2 regions of the Bacillus sp. OTU2372 genome follow, and region 1 is predicted to be linked to the other one. Evidence: riboswitches for the same ligand, from Rfam matches in the RefSeq annotation. Region 1 holds a riboswitch; the other holds the start of a gene.

What was found. Region 1 has a riboswitch for glycine ahead of AAHB15_RS04750 (amino acid permease). Riboswitches for the same ligand answer to the same signal wherever they lie in the genome.
Region 2: it holds a riboswitch for glycine, as region 1 does, so the genes downstream of both, AAHB15_RS22955 (amino acid permease) here and AAHB15_RS04750 (amino acid permease) in region 1, are expected to answer to the same signal.

The regions. Positions count from the first base shown of each region.
Region 1 is NZ_JASATK010000001.1:1,005,768-1,013,045, reverse strand. It holds gene AAHB15_RS04780 (hypothetical protein) at 90-239, shown strand; gene AAHB15_RS04775 (hypothetical protein) at 282-650, opposite strand; gene AAHB15_RS04770 (MarR family winged helix-turn-helix transcriptional regulator) at 857-1,261, shown strand; gene AAHB15_RS04765 (HlyD family efflux transporter periplasmic adaptor subunit) at 1,266-1,919, shown strand; gene AAHB15_RS04760 (DHA2 family efflux MFS transporter permease subunit) at 1,928-3,748, shown strand; gene AAHB15_RS04755 (L,D-transpeptidase family protein) at 3,874-4,635, opposite strand; gene AAHB15_RS04750 (amino acid permease) at 4,891-6,255, opposite strand; glycine riboswitch at 6,420-6,498, opposite strand; gene AAHB15_RS04745 (AAA family ATPase) at 6,975-7,278, opposite strand, start outside.
Region 2 is NZ_JASATK010000019.1:102,574-109,851, forward strand. It holds gene AAHB15_RS22955 (amino acid permease) at 1-1,134, opposite strand, end outside; glycine riboswitch at 1,445-1,501, opposite strand; glycine riboswitch at 1,505-1,606, opposite strand; gene AAHB15_RS22960 (MFS transporter) at 1,752-2,942, opposite strand; gene AAHB15_RS22965 (sensor histidine kinase) at 3,091-4,464, opposite strand; gene AAHB15_RS22970 (response regulator transcription factor) at 4,448-5,158, opposite strand; gene AAHB15_RS22975 (DedA family protein) at 5,216-6,493, opposite strand; gene pssA (CDP-diacylglycerol--serine O-phosphatidyltransferase) at 6,704-7,195, opposite strand.

The DNA of each region.
Region 1 (7,278 bases):
AAAACTTAATATAGCAATTTTACCTTAATTAAATTTTAATGGATTATTTTATCATTTACTTACAAATCCTATTTATGGGAGGCGACCAGATGAAAAAACCTGAGAAATCCAAAAAAGTGGGACAAAAATCGGATTCCATGAACGCTATGGACCAAGGTTTAAATTTGATTGTACAAACATTTAATAACGCAACGGGACTAGACAAAGGAAACGACGGAAAAATCGACAATAATCAGTAGAAAAGAGCCTGTTTCCTTCTATATGGGAATCAGGCTCTTTTCTTAAGAAAAAGTTTCAGTTTCAATCCTGCTAAAAGATTGGCTAAGATCCTTTAATGTATACAGTCTTGCCGTTAAAAGGAATAAATCTTCATAATGATTACTTACGTACTCATCAATAATTTCAAGCCCTTTTTTAAAATTCCCAACTAAGTAATGTGTATATTTTCCATCCCAGGAATACTGATTGATACGCAAAAGTTCGTCGGCAATAATCTGGAACTTAAACTCCTCAATCAACAGTTTTACTTGATACAGTTTATCAGGATGAAATCGAAAGCTATTTCTTCGGTAGTGGCTTTTTTGGACATATTTTATTAAACCATTTATATTTTCAGCCAACAAAATTGCTTTTTGCATCTCATATTTCATTTTTATAACCCCTTTTTCCTCTTTAAGAAGAGTTTATGTTTTCATACTGTCATCTGACACTTCGTCACATAATGGTTGACAATTTTGATTGTACCTGTTTATAATTTATTTCGCATACGAAATATTCTTGTAGGTAATATTAGATTTAAGAAAGAAAGGGGGGTTCGAAAATAGACGTTCTTAATAATGAGATTTTAGGAAGTTTTATGGAAATTAATAAAGCCTACAATAGACTTGTTAAATTTGATGCAGAAAGATTAGGAATTACTCCTGTTCAATTAAAAGCACTATACAAAATTAACTACAATCCTAATATCAGTCTAGGTGATCTCGCTGAAAAATTAAAACTGACCAACAGTACCGTCAGTGGGGTGATTGACCGGCTCGTTCATAGTGGCTTAGTTGAACGAGTGATACCTCCCGGTGATAGAAGATCGGTCTCGATACGCTTAACTGACGAAGGAACAAGAACATTAGATCAGTTTAATTCTTCCGATTCCATGCTTATAAAGAAAATGAAAGAAGTCCTTGATTTACCAGGGGAGGAAATTTCTCATCTGCTGCGTCTTCATAAACTGGTTTTGGAAAAGTTAACAATTGAGGAGGAATAATTGAATGAGTACGAAACGTTTACTTTTAGTCAACATTATTATTTTAATTGTCTTAGTAGGTGGAGGTTTTGCAGGATATGCTTACTACAATAAAACCGTCAACTACTTAACGACAGACAATGCGCAAATCGCTGGACAACAAGTATCCATCGTAGCCCCTGCAAACGGGAAATTAACAGGTTGGGATGGTAAAGTTGGTGATAGTTTTTCTAAAGATGAAGCGATTGGGACGATCTTAACTACTGGAACCGATGGACAGCCAACAGAAATGAAAGTTACTCTTCCAACAAACGGAACGGTCGTCCAAAGTAGTGCTGTCCCAAATTCATTCGTTGCAGCTGGAACACCGCTTGCACAAGTATATGATTTAAATAATTTGTGGGTAACAGCAAATATTGATGAAACAAAGATTGACGAAATTGCCGTAGGACAGGATGTAGATATTTACGTTGATGCTTTCCCTAATTCAACACTAAAAGGAAAAATACAACAAATTGGTTTAGCTACAGCGGGTACATTCTCATTGTTACCAAGTTCAAATAACACAGCAAATTACACAAAGGTAACACAAGTTGTTCCAGTTAAAGTCTCCATTGATGACAATAAAGGTGTAGGAATTGTTCCTGGTATGAACGTGACCGTGCGAATTCATAAGTAGGTGATAAGATGTCAATATATATCACGGTTTATGCCCTTATATGTATTTTGGTGTTACTTTTTATTAATTTTGGTGTGTTGAAACAAAAAAAGCCCAAAATTGCTCAAACTGAAGTAATAAAACAAGAGGTTGAAGATATTCCACAAAGGCAAGAAATCAATAAGAAAGATCAACAAGAAGATCTATCAAGTCAAGTAGAGGATATGCTTGAAGAAAATGCGATAGCCGAGCCAGCTTTGGAGTATGTGCAAGCCGATGTAAAACCAAAAGAAGAAATTAGAAAACGGTCCAGTCAAGAAGAGAGTAAATCTAAAAAATCCTCAGGAACAGGTAAAATACTCACTGCATTAATGCTTGGTGCATTTGTTGCTATCCTTAATCAAACTTTACTTAATGTAGCGATTCCTCATATTATGAATGATTTAGGTGTGTCAGCGAATACGGTACAATGGCTATCAACTGGTTATATGCTAGTTAACGGTATTTTGATTCCAGTTACTGCTTATTTGATTGAAAAGTTTGGAACTAGAAAACTTTTTATTGCTGCCATTTTACTATTTACCTTGGGTTCATTAGTTTGTTCCGTATCAATAAACTTTACCATGCTTATGATTGGACGGGTCATCCAAGCTAGCGGTGCGGGTATTATTATGCCCCTGCTTATGACTGTCTTTTTCGCCCTCTTCCCTCCGGAAAAACGTGGGAAGGCCATGGGACTCATGGGAGTTGTTATGATCTTTGCGCCTGCTATCGGTCCAACATTATCTGGTTGGCTGATTGGACATTATTCATGGAGATTATTGTTTGATATTGTTATTCCGATTGGTGTACTTGATTTAATTTTTAGCTTCATGTGGATGAAAGATGTAACCAAAACAACGAATCCTAAATTTGATTTCCCAGGATTATTATTTTCAACATTAGGTTTTGGATTTTTGTTATATGGATTTAGTGAAGCAGGAAGTGATGGCTGGGACAGTGCAACTGTTGTTGTTTCTTTAACAGTCGGAGCGATATTTATCCTCGCTTTTATCTGGCGTGAACTTACAACCGATAAACCAATGTTAGATCTAAGAGTATTTAAATACGACATTTTCGCTTTAACTACCATTATTAGCATGATTGTCAACATGGCCATGTTCGGTGCGATGATCTTGCTGCCTATTTATTTACAAAATATTCGTGGTTTTACCGCCTTAGAATCCGGCTTATTGATGCTTCCAGGTGCGATTATAATGGGAATTATGTCGCCAATCTCAGGTGCACTTTTTGATAAAATCGGTGCAAGATGGCTTGGTGTCATCGGCTTAACCATAACGGTTATTACAACATGGCAATTTACTAAATTAAGTATGACAACAAGCTATACCCATCTCCTTCTCCTTTATGTATTTAGGATGTTTGGTATGTCATTCATTATGATGACGATTATGACTGAAGGTCTTAACCAATTACCTCGTCACCTAGGGGCACACGGTACGGCTGCATCCAATACGGCAAGGCAAATTGCTGGAAGTATTGGAACTGCCTTCCTTGTTACCGTTATGACATCAAGGTCAGGGGTGCATTATGGTGAATATATTAGTACAATGACTAGTGCGAATCCATTCATCGCAGGTCAATTTTCACAGCTTAGTCAAGGCTTAGCAGCGTTAACACACATGCCGGCTGCCGCTGGTAAACAACTAACTACCTATGTGCTTTATGGGCAAGTCATGAAACAAACCACAATAGATGGGATTAATGATGCATTTATTGTCGCTACCATTATTGCCTTTATAGCCCTAGTTTTAGTATTCTTTGTAAAACGGGCTCAGATACAAAAATAAAATATCATTAATTAGATAGAGGATTCCCAAAAGATTAATTCTTTGGTAATCCTCTATTTTTTTGTATAGATTGAATATGAAAAAGCCGCTCAGCAAAACTGAGCAGCTTAGAAAATGAATGACTGTTATAGTCCAAGGGCTTTTCTCGTATTTGGTCCTACAACGCCATCTACTTGCAGGTGATGGGCTCTTTGAAAGTTTCGGACTGCGCTATCGGTGTTTGCTCCAAAGATGCCATCAATCCCTTTGGTGCTGTATCCAAGAGATGTCAGCTTCTTCTGAAGTGTGACTACTTCAGGTCCCCTGCTTCCTTTTTTAAGAGTTTCCCCGATTGTAGTTACAGGGACAGTAGGTGTACTTTTCCCACCTTTCAATCCATTGGCTACAGCAATCGCATCGAATGAACTATTCGAAGTGGTAATAACAACCGGAGTATTCACTGGGACCTGATTGAATAGCCACTCTACCTCATTATCGTACATCCGTACACAGCCGCTGCTCACATACCCGCCAATAGAACTTGGGTTGTTGTTTCCATGAATTGCATATGTTGTTCCCCACGTTCCGCGGGCATTTAAACCAAGCCAGCGATTGCCTAGCGGGTTGCGAGGATCTCCTCCTGGGATGTGTCCCGTGTAGTATGGACGGTTAACAATTTTGTTAACAATTTTGAATTTGCCTTCAGGCGTTAAGGAACTACTTCGTCCTGTTCCTACTTTAAATTGTTTTTTCAAGACGCCGTTTTCATAATAAGCCAGGCGGTTGTTTGCTTTGTTAATGATAATAAACTTGTTGACAGTAGCCGCCGAACTAGAGGGTACACCAAAACATAAGCTAAACAACAAAAGAAAAGCCAAACTAATAAAAATCAACCATTTTCTTTGCAAATTTGATCCCCCCAACACCCCAATTAAATTGACTAATCCGTGTATCTTATGTTGGCTGGCATATCCACATTACAAATTTGTTAGCAATATTACAATCTAGTTTTCTGTGTTACACCCAGCCTTCCATTATATTAATATTTCTACATATTTTTCCTTTTTCCTTTTTAACGAACAAAAAAATAAACTATTTTCTTAAAAAAAGAACTAACCCACTCATATCTGTGTGGGTTAGTTCTTTTTTGTATTTTTTAACTATTAGGCAGATATTCTTATGTTCTTGTCCTTGTTTCTTTTAAAAGAGTACAATATAAATAAAAGAATAAACCATATCGGTGTCAATAATAAAGCTGTCCGAGTTGATTCAGCAAACAACATAACAATTAGAATAAAAACAAATAACGCTAAGACTGCATAATTAATAAACGGCGTAAATGGAGCTTTAAAAGTCGATTTTTTTCGCAGGTCTGGACGTAATTTCCGATATCGTAAATGACAAACTAAGATAATGCCCCAAACCCAAATAAAACAAATTGCACTGATCGTTGTCACAATGCCAAAAGCTTGTTCAGGAATCAGCTTGCTTAAAAGGGCTCCGACTGATAAAACAAGTGCTGAGACCAATAATGCGTTACTTGGTACATGATTTTTATTTAATTTAGAAAATGGGGCTGGGCCTTGGGCTTTAGAGCTTAAATTATATAAGATTCGGCTCGTCGAAAACAAACCACTGTTACAGGCAGATGCCGCTGATGTTAACACAACGAAATTTATTATTCCTGCTGCAATCGGTATACCCACCAGACTAAACGTTTTTACAAAAGGACTGTTATCAGCATTTAACTGTGTCCATGGGTTGATACATAAAAGAATGAACAGTGCTCCCACATAGAAAAAGAGAATTCTTAACGGAATTTTATTAATCGCTGACGGGATATTTTTTTGAGGATTGGCTGTTTCTGCCGCTGATACACCCACTAATTCAACGCCGACATAGGCAAAGACTACCATTTGGAAAGATAGTAAGAAACCTGAAACACCGTGTGGAAAAAGACCGCCATATTCCCAAATATTTTTTACAGAAACGGTTGCCACATCTGTTTTGAATCCTATTACTAATAAGATAACTCCTATTCCAATTAAAGCCAGAATCGTGATGACTTTTATTAAGGCAAACCAAAACTCTAACTCTCCAAATAGTTTTACCGTTAATAGATTAAGCCCTAATAATAGAACTAAACAGACGATGGCTGGAACCCACTGCGGGATATCAAACCAATATTGAACATATACACCAACGGCAATGATATCAGCCATAGCGGTCATGATCCAACAAAACCAATACGTCCATCCAGTTACAAATCCTGCCCATGGTCCGATATAGTCCTCAGCAATGTCTGTAAAAGATGTATAACCCGACTTTGATAGAAGCAGTTCTCCTAAAGCCCTCATAACAAAGAAACAGGCGATGCCCACAATTACATAGGCAAACATAATTGATGGGCCTGCTAACTGGATCGCCCTTCCTGATCCTAAGAATAAACCTGTTCCAATCGTTCCGCCAATCGCAATCAATTGTACGTGACGGTTCTTTAAATCCCTCTTTAATTCTTGTTGTGCCACTTGAAACTCCCCCTAATGGTAGTAATAATTCTTCTTGTGCATGTGAAATCATGAACAAGAAGTGAACCAATTAAAAAAGAGATTGGAATTTCTCCAATCTCTTCAGGGCGAAAGAATAACAAATAATATCTATTACTCTTTTGTGGTAGAATAATAAATAGTCTTCGTACTCTTCTGTCCTTTTGCCTGAGATTGTGAACCCTTCGGCGCCGCTTGTCACGCGGTCTCTCCAGAAGCTGCTCCTGCTATAGTGTGATCCATAGCAATCATAGCTTGCTAAATATTTAATTTGTAAAGTAATGAATGATTATTTAGCATTCATACTCAGAAACTAAACTATCGTTGAATAATTTATAATTTTAGTAGTATTAGTTCTATTTGTCAACAAATAAATTTATGTACCGTTAAAATGGCCATTTTTCAAGTATTGAAACTTGCGAAATCACGGATGGACAGGTGGCTAATACTCCGAGCTTTAATACATGGACATAGTATGTAAAAATGATGGTAGAATATTAGAATTAACTTTCTTAACGTTACTAAAGAACAAAAATGGATGGTAAGTAACACCATCCATTTTATTGAGATTTGATTGAGAATATTTCTGCAGGTTTGTTAATAGGTTTTGTCCTCAACAAACCTTGTTGAAAGCACTTCCTCCGGTTTCTCGAAGAGTTTTGTCCTCAAGACCCCCTATTGAAGACACTTCCTATACTTTTTTAATCGTTTTTGTCCTTATCAGATGAATCTAATAAAACTTGACTCTGTGACTCTAGGACTTCTGCACGACTTTGGCCATACAGCCCGACATAGATTTGCTCTATCTCTTCGCCTGTTAAATCGCCACGCTTCAGGAGCTCCTCGGCAATCCGGTGGACAAAGTCAGCATTATCATTTACAAGCTTCTTAACTTTGGTCATCTCTGACTTTAAGAGTTCATTGATTTTGGATCGCAGTGCTCTCAGTCCGTCCGAACGTGAACCGACCGCGAGCCAGCTGAATAATTCTTCACCCATGCCGACT
Region 2 (7,278 bases), on a different contig from region 1:
ATGGCTGATGGCAGTAATTCCCCAAATAAAGATGAAACATACTGTAGATATACTTGTAATGAGTGTAAATACGCCTTCCGGCATGACATAGTTCAAAATAACTGCAATAAGAATAACTACAGTTGAAAAGAACAATGCATTTGAAGGTACTTTTCGTGAAGTAAGTTTTGCAAATGATTCAGGTGCATTTTTATCTTTGGCAAGTGAGTATACCATCCGGCTTGTACTAAAAACGGCGCTATTACATGCCGAAGCAGCGGATGTAAGTACGACAAAATTAACAATTCCGGCAGCTGCTGCGATACCAACTGCTACGAAGACTTGGACAAATGGACTTTTCGCCGGGTTTATCGCGTTCCATGGATAAATACTCATAATGACAAACAATGCGCCAAGGTAGAAAATAAATACCCGAATTGGGATATTATTGATTGCCTTTGGAATAACTTTTTCAGGGTCTTTTGTTTCGCCTGCTGTAAGTCCTACTAGTTCGATCCCTGTAAATGCAAACACTACCATCTGGAATGAGAGAATAAACCCATTTATGCCATTCGGGAACATGCCGCCGTGGCTCCATAAATTCGTGAAACTAGATGGACCTGAATTTGTAGAAAAGCCTTTTACAATCATGACAATACCGATAAAAATTAGTCCCAGAATAGCGATGACTTTTATTAAGGCAAACCAAAATTCCATTTCACCAAAAAGTTTAACGGTTGTAAGGTTCATAATTAACAAAATCACAAGGGCAATTAATCCTGGCATCCACTGCGGTACATTAGGAAGCCAATATTGGGTGTAGAGACCAACTGCTGTTAAGTCAGCCATAGCAATGGAAATCCAGCAGAACCAGTAGGTCCAGCCAGTTACAAAGGCTGCCATATTACCTAAATAGTCTCTTACAAAGTCAACAAAAGAATGATAGTTTAAATTGGTTAAGAGAAGTTCGCCAAGTGCGCGCATGATTAAAAAGCATATGGCCCCCGTAATCATATAAGCAAATAAAATCGATGGTCCTGCTAAATGAATCGATTTTCCTGCACCAAGAAATAATCCCGTTCCGATTGCTCCACCAATAGCGATTAGTTGTACATGCCTGTTTTTTAGGCCTCTTTCCAATTTTTGTTCCTGCATTCGATTTCCCCCTCTACTTTTCTAGGATGTTTACAATTTTTTTCGTTTTAAATCTATTTTTAAAGAATTTAAATCAAACTAAATGCAAATTAATATCCCAAAAAAAGTTTAAGATAATATTACCGGTTAATTCTACAACTAAAAAAGCGCTTACAATTCAAATAAAATTAATAGGATCAGCTTGTTCTTAGCAGGTCCCCATAGTCTCATTCCTCAATAGATTTCATAGCACAATCCTCCTTTTTCCGTGTGTACTATCTTTCCCAAACAAAAAAAGGACAGAGGGAAGATAGATTTTCTCTAATCTTTCCTCTGTCCTTTTACCTGAGAGTTTAACTCCTTTGGTGGCCCATGGCTCTCTCCAGAGACGCGTCCTATTATGGTCCTTTTACCTGAGAGATTGTTCCCCATTTTTTGGGGACTTGCTCCTTCGGTGCCAAACAATACGTTTGGTCTCTCCCACAATATTCATCCGCTATCATACATTTCATTTACATACTACTCTATGGAAAGGATGATGTCAATTAAATATTCAGAATTTATTAATTATTCCGAAAAAGTATATTACCATAGGAATAAATGTAATATGTTTACAATTAAAACTTAACTATGCTTTGTTATATACGAAGGATGAACATTAGCAATGCTGAAATAATTGCCAGTAAACTACTTACGCCAAAAGCAGTAAAAGCACCAAATGATTGCCACAAAAAACCTGCCATTACGCTTGCTGGCAATGTAGCTATACCAGTTAATGCATTAAATGTTCCCATTGCCATCCCACGTTGTCCTTCTGGTACCATATCTGCTACATAAGCCTTTTGAATTCCTTCAGTAGTCGCGTAGTACAACCCGTAAATAAAGAATAATATCCAAATCCCAAAGACAGTATGTACCAGACCAAAGCCGAGATAAATGAGTGCAAACATTACATAACCTGTAATCAAAACTGGTCGGCGACCGATACGGTCAGAAAGCATACCAAATGGAGTAGAAAATAAACTTGTAATGATGTTGTATGCAAAATAAGTGAGTGGGATATATTCGGCAGCCATGCCAACGTCCTTCGCTCGTAAGATTAGGAATGCATCAGAGAAGTTCCCTATGGTAAATAATGTAGTTATGAGTGTGAACAACACAAAACGCGAACTAAGCCCCTTGAAGCTAATCTTAGGTAACAACTTTACATTGCTTGGTGTTTTTATTGATTTTCTTTTTTCTTTTAAGAAGATGATCAGGAGCAAAGTTGCAATTAACCCAGGGATTGCAGATAACCAAAATACAGCCTGATAACTGCCATTCCATAGAGTAAGAATTAAGTAGGTTACAAAAGGTCCAAGAGCTGCACCTAGCGTATCCATTGACCTTCTGAATCCAAATGCTTTTCCACGTTCTTCTTTTGTAGTGGTATCGGCAAGGATGGCATCTCTTGGTGATGTACGAATCCCTTTACCAAAACGGTCAGCAAACCGAATAAAGAGAACTTGACCCCAGGTTGCTGATAATGCGAAAAAAGGTTTAATCAGATTGGATAGTCCATAACCTCCAACCATTAACCATTTTCTTTTGCCAAATCGGTCAGAAATCCACCCTGAGAAAAACTTCAAAATGCTTGATGTGCTCTCAGCTATCCCTTCGATAATACCCACAGTACCTAATTGTACATGTAATATGGAAGTTAAATATAGTGGAAGGATAGGAACAATCATCTGACTCGAAAGGTCCGTCAGAAGACTAACCATACCAAGGACAAAGATCACTGAATTTAATCCAAAAAATTGCTTTTTAGATTGTCTCTCAGATTCCATAATTCACCTCTAATAACTTTATAGAAAATGGATGTTAAAACAGTAATTAGCCATATATTGCAGTAGTGCAAATCCACAATTAATTTATCTTTACCTATTCTTCCGGATTAGTCGAACTTCTTCACTTTTATATTGGTATTAAAGAACATTAATCTTCAACATTTTCATTGTTAATGGGTAAAAACAATTCAACTGTAGTCCCTAATCCTTCTTTGCTTTTAATTTTAATGTCGCCTTTATGAAGTTTTATAATACTTTTGGCAATATGGAGACCCAATCCATGGCCTCCCGTTTCTCGGCTTCTTGCTTTATCCACTCTGTAAAACCGTTCAAAAATATTAACTATTTCTTTCTCTGGGATCCCAATACCATAATCTTTTATAAGGATTTTGGCATGTTGTTGGTTCCTTTTTAAGAAGACTTCAATTTTGTCATTGCTATATTTAATCGCATTATCAATCAAAATAATAATTACCTGCTTTATCTTTAATTCATCTGCAAAAATAGTGATTGGATTTCCCTCAAAATGCAGTATTATTTCTCTTTTATATACATCTTTAAGTTGTTTTAGAATGCTTTCGGATAGAGATACTAAATCAACTTTATTCCTTTCTAATACATTTTCTTTCTCTAAGTTAGTTAGGTCTAGAAAAGTTTCAGTCATTTTTTGTATTCTGGTTGCCTCTGAATGAATGGCGTGGATGGCTTCTTCGGCCATATCTTTATTTTCTAACCCCTGCCTTCTTAATATATTTGCATAACTTTTAATGATGGTTAGAGGCGTTTTTAATTCATGTGATGCATCAGAAACAAACTGTGATTGCTTCGCCAAATTTTCTTGGAGCCTATCGATCATCCGATTAAATGTACTTGCCATTATTTGCAGTTCATCCCTGGTTTCATTTTGTATAATTATCTTTTTAGGCACACCGCTCTTTTCAATCTCCTCCATGGTTTTTATCATATTAGAAATGGGTCTCATGATCATACTAGCTAACCATCTACCTCCAAGTAAGGACAAAATAGTTGCTAAAATGGTACAAAACCCTAAAATCCCACGAAGGAGTTCTTTTCTCGTTTCTAGACCTGTTAACCGTTCACCAATTTCCAAGCTCCCAAAGTTTCCCTTTTTAATCGGGATTCTAACAACTAATACTTCTTCTTCCCCATTTTCTGCCGAAATCAACCGTGTTTGTGACTGCTTTGACTTCGTGTATTTTCCCTTAATTTTTTTTAAGAGCTTCTGATCATTGGTTACTTCATGAATCACCTTGTTTTTCGGTTGTATGATCCTAATATAGGAATGGTCGGTTAAATAATCTTTTAATTTTAACTCAACATAACTAGAGGATGAATTTGGATGGATGTCTGTTACAATATCTTCTGCCTTTTGAAAAAGGACATTTTCTTCCATATTTACTGTCGTTTTCATAAATAAAAAGTAGACCACAAAATTAATGAGCATTAAGATGCAAAGCATCCAGACCGTTGTTAAAAGATTAATCTTAGTCGTGATCTTCATCCGTTTTCTCCTTTATAGTAAAACCAACCCCTCTAACGGTGGTGATTAGATGGGTAGGAAAACCTTCATCCATTTTTCTCCTTAGGTGTGTTATAAAGACATCAATTACGTTGGTTTCGCCCTCATATTCATATCCCCAAACGTTTAATATGATATTCTCCCGTGTAACTACTTTATTTTTGTTCATTACTAAATAAACCAAGAAGTCGTATTCCTTCGGTGTTAACGAAATCGTTTTTCCATTCCTTATTACTTCTCGTGAATCCAGATTTATGATCAGGTCGGCTACGGTCAATAAGGACTCTTCTTTCTTTGATTCTACTTTATTAGGATAATTGCGAATAATGGCACGTATTCGGGCTAATAATTCTTCAATTTCATAAGGTTTTGTTACATAGTCATTAGCTCCCTGATCCAATCCCGCTACTTTATCAAATGTAGTATTACGAGCTGTTAAAAGAATAACAGGAATCTTTCTGTTTTCCTTTCTTAATCTCCTTAGTACCTCGATTCCACTTAACCCTGGTAACATAACATCTAACAAAATTAAGTCAAACTCGGAATGCAAAGCGGTTTCTAATCCTGCTTTACCGTCATGTTCTACTGTTACTTGATAACCCTCATACTCTAATTCCACTTTTAAGACGCGAGCAATCTGAGTTTCATCCTCTATTATGAGTATATGTGTTTTCACTTCCTGCTCATCCCCCTCTTCTGTAAATCATTTTGCTCCTTATTCCCCATTTTCCAATCAATACTTTTCCAATACAAGTCGTAACATTTCAAACAACAAGAAGTTAAAAAATATCCAGACACTTCCATATACATATCCACCTAAAATATCACTTGGAAGTAAATCAGTCGTTGCAATATTTACAATCGTTACCCCCATCAATAATAGTAACCCAAATAAAGGAACGATTATGGAAATATAATTTTTTTTCGAATGACGGACAAGTAAGAATAAGCATGTTCCATAAATAATAATTATTATAGTAGCATTTATATCAGGAAAATTTGCGGAATGAAATTTCCCAACGAACCCTATGGATTGGAGATAGGTAAAAATCTGTATAACTGATTGATGAAACAACCTTGCCCCTAAAATGGACACGATGAGTAGAAGATACTCTAACACTCTGTTCCGACCCTTACTCCAAATCCGGATGATGGTTATGGCGATGATGGACGCAATCGCCATTGGGGTTTGAAATACGAAAAATCCTTTCATCCAGTACATATAAACGGCTGATTTGACGATATATTTAGCAATTTCATTAAACTGAGTAAACTCATTATATAAATAGTCTTGAGCCATTCCCAGCATCAAGATCACCATACCGATTAAAACTAAAGTGAGAGAAATGAGAAAGAATTCAGTTTTTCTTATAGTTTTTAGTCGATTCGTTAACCATTTAATTAAAACAATAAATAAGTTTTTAATTGGAACTTTATAAAACCGATAAGCCAAATACCCAACTATTAATACCGCTAATCCAATAATAAAAATTATGAAATACTTACTTGCAGCTTGATGAAAAACCTCCCAGCGAGGTCCCAATACTTTTCCAAGAGTAATAAAACAAAATCCCCATAAAAATGAACCTGTATATGCAGGTAGAATAAATTTGCGAAAAGGCATTTTAGAAATCCCTGAAATATAACCTGTGAAATGTCTAATTCCTGGAATGAAATAAGCAAAGACCAACAATTTACTGCCTGATCGTTCAAACCATGCGGCTGTTTTTTTATATCTTTCTGGTCCTAGGTGAATATACTTCCCGTATTTTTCAATTAGTTTATATCCTCCTGCCTTACCAATCCAATACGTTACGGTAATACCAACACCACCTGAAACAAAGACTGTGAAGAGTGCCAAAATATAATTCATTTTTCCCTGAAATACACAATAGCCAGCGTAGCTCATTAAAAATTCACCTGAAATAGGCAGAGCCATGAGTTCTAGAAAGATTCCTAAAAATAGAATTAGATAACTGTGCTGTTCAAATAAAGTTATTAAGTATGACATAAAAATGCCCCCATCTGTTAAAAAAAGAAACTAACGTTTAAGAACTCTTCCATCTATAAATCTACATACAATTTATCATGATAAATGCATTCATTTTCTATGTTAATGAATTCTTAATCATGTTTTAAGAGAACCAAAAGGTTTATGGATAAAATAAAAAAGCTAAACCCTTTCGAAAAGGTTACTAGCTTTTTTATAAGGGAGATAAAATTAAAGCTTTTTTACTCTAATGGGACTTACCATTAAAAGAGCGAGAATTAAGGTAATCCATGCATTGCTATATAAAAAGAACCCCATACCAGCCAATGGCAATCCGGCAGCTGGAATAGGTAATCCTTTAAAATACCCAATGGTTGGTTTAACACTAAACTTAGCCAATCTTAATGCCCCCATGGTTGGGAAAAGGATAAATGCTAGCGAAGTTAAAAGGGAAGGGGCTGCGATTGAATGGAATAAAAGTGCAGGAGCAACGCCAAAACTAACAATATCAGCCAAAGAATCCAATTCTACGCCAAATTCACTGTTCACTTTTAATTTTCTAGCAACCCTTCCATCCAGAAGATCTAATATAGCCGAAAAGAAAATAAAAACGGAGGCTAATTCCAATAAGCCACTCATATTAGAGGTAATGGAAAGAACACCGCACAATAAATTTCCGATCGTAAATAAATTTGGTACATTTTTTACTAACTGATTAATCAACATATTCCCTCCCCTTACGTCGAACACTTACCATTTAAGTAGCATTTTCTATAAACTCTTCTGTTATTCTAAATTATCCAAGG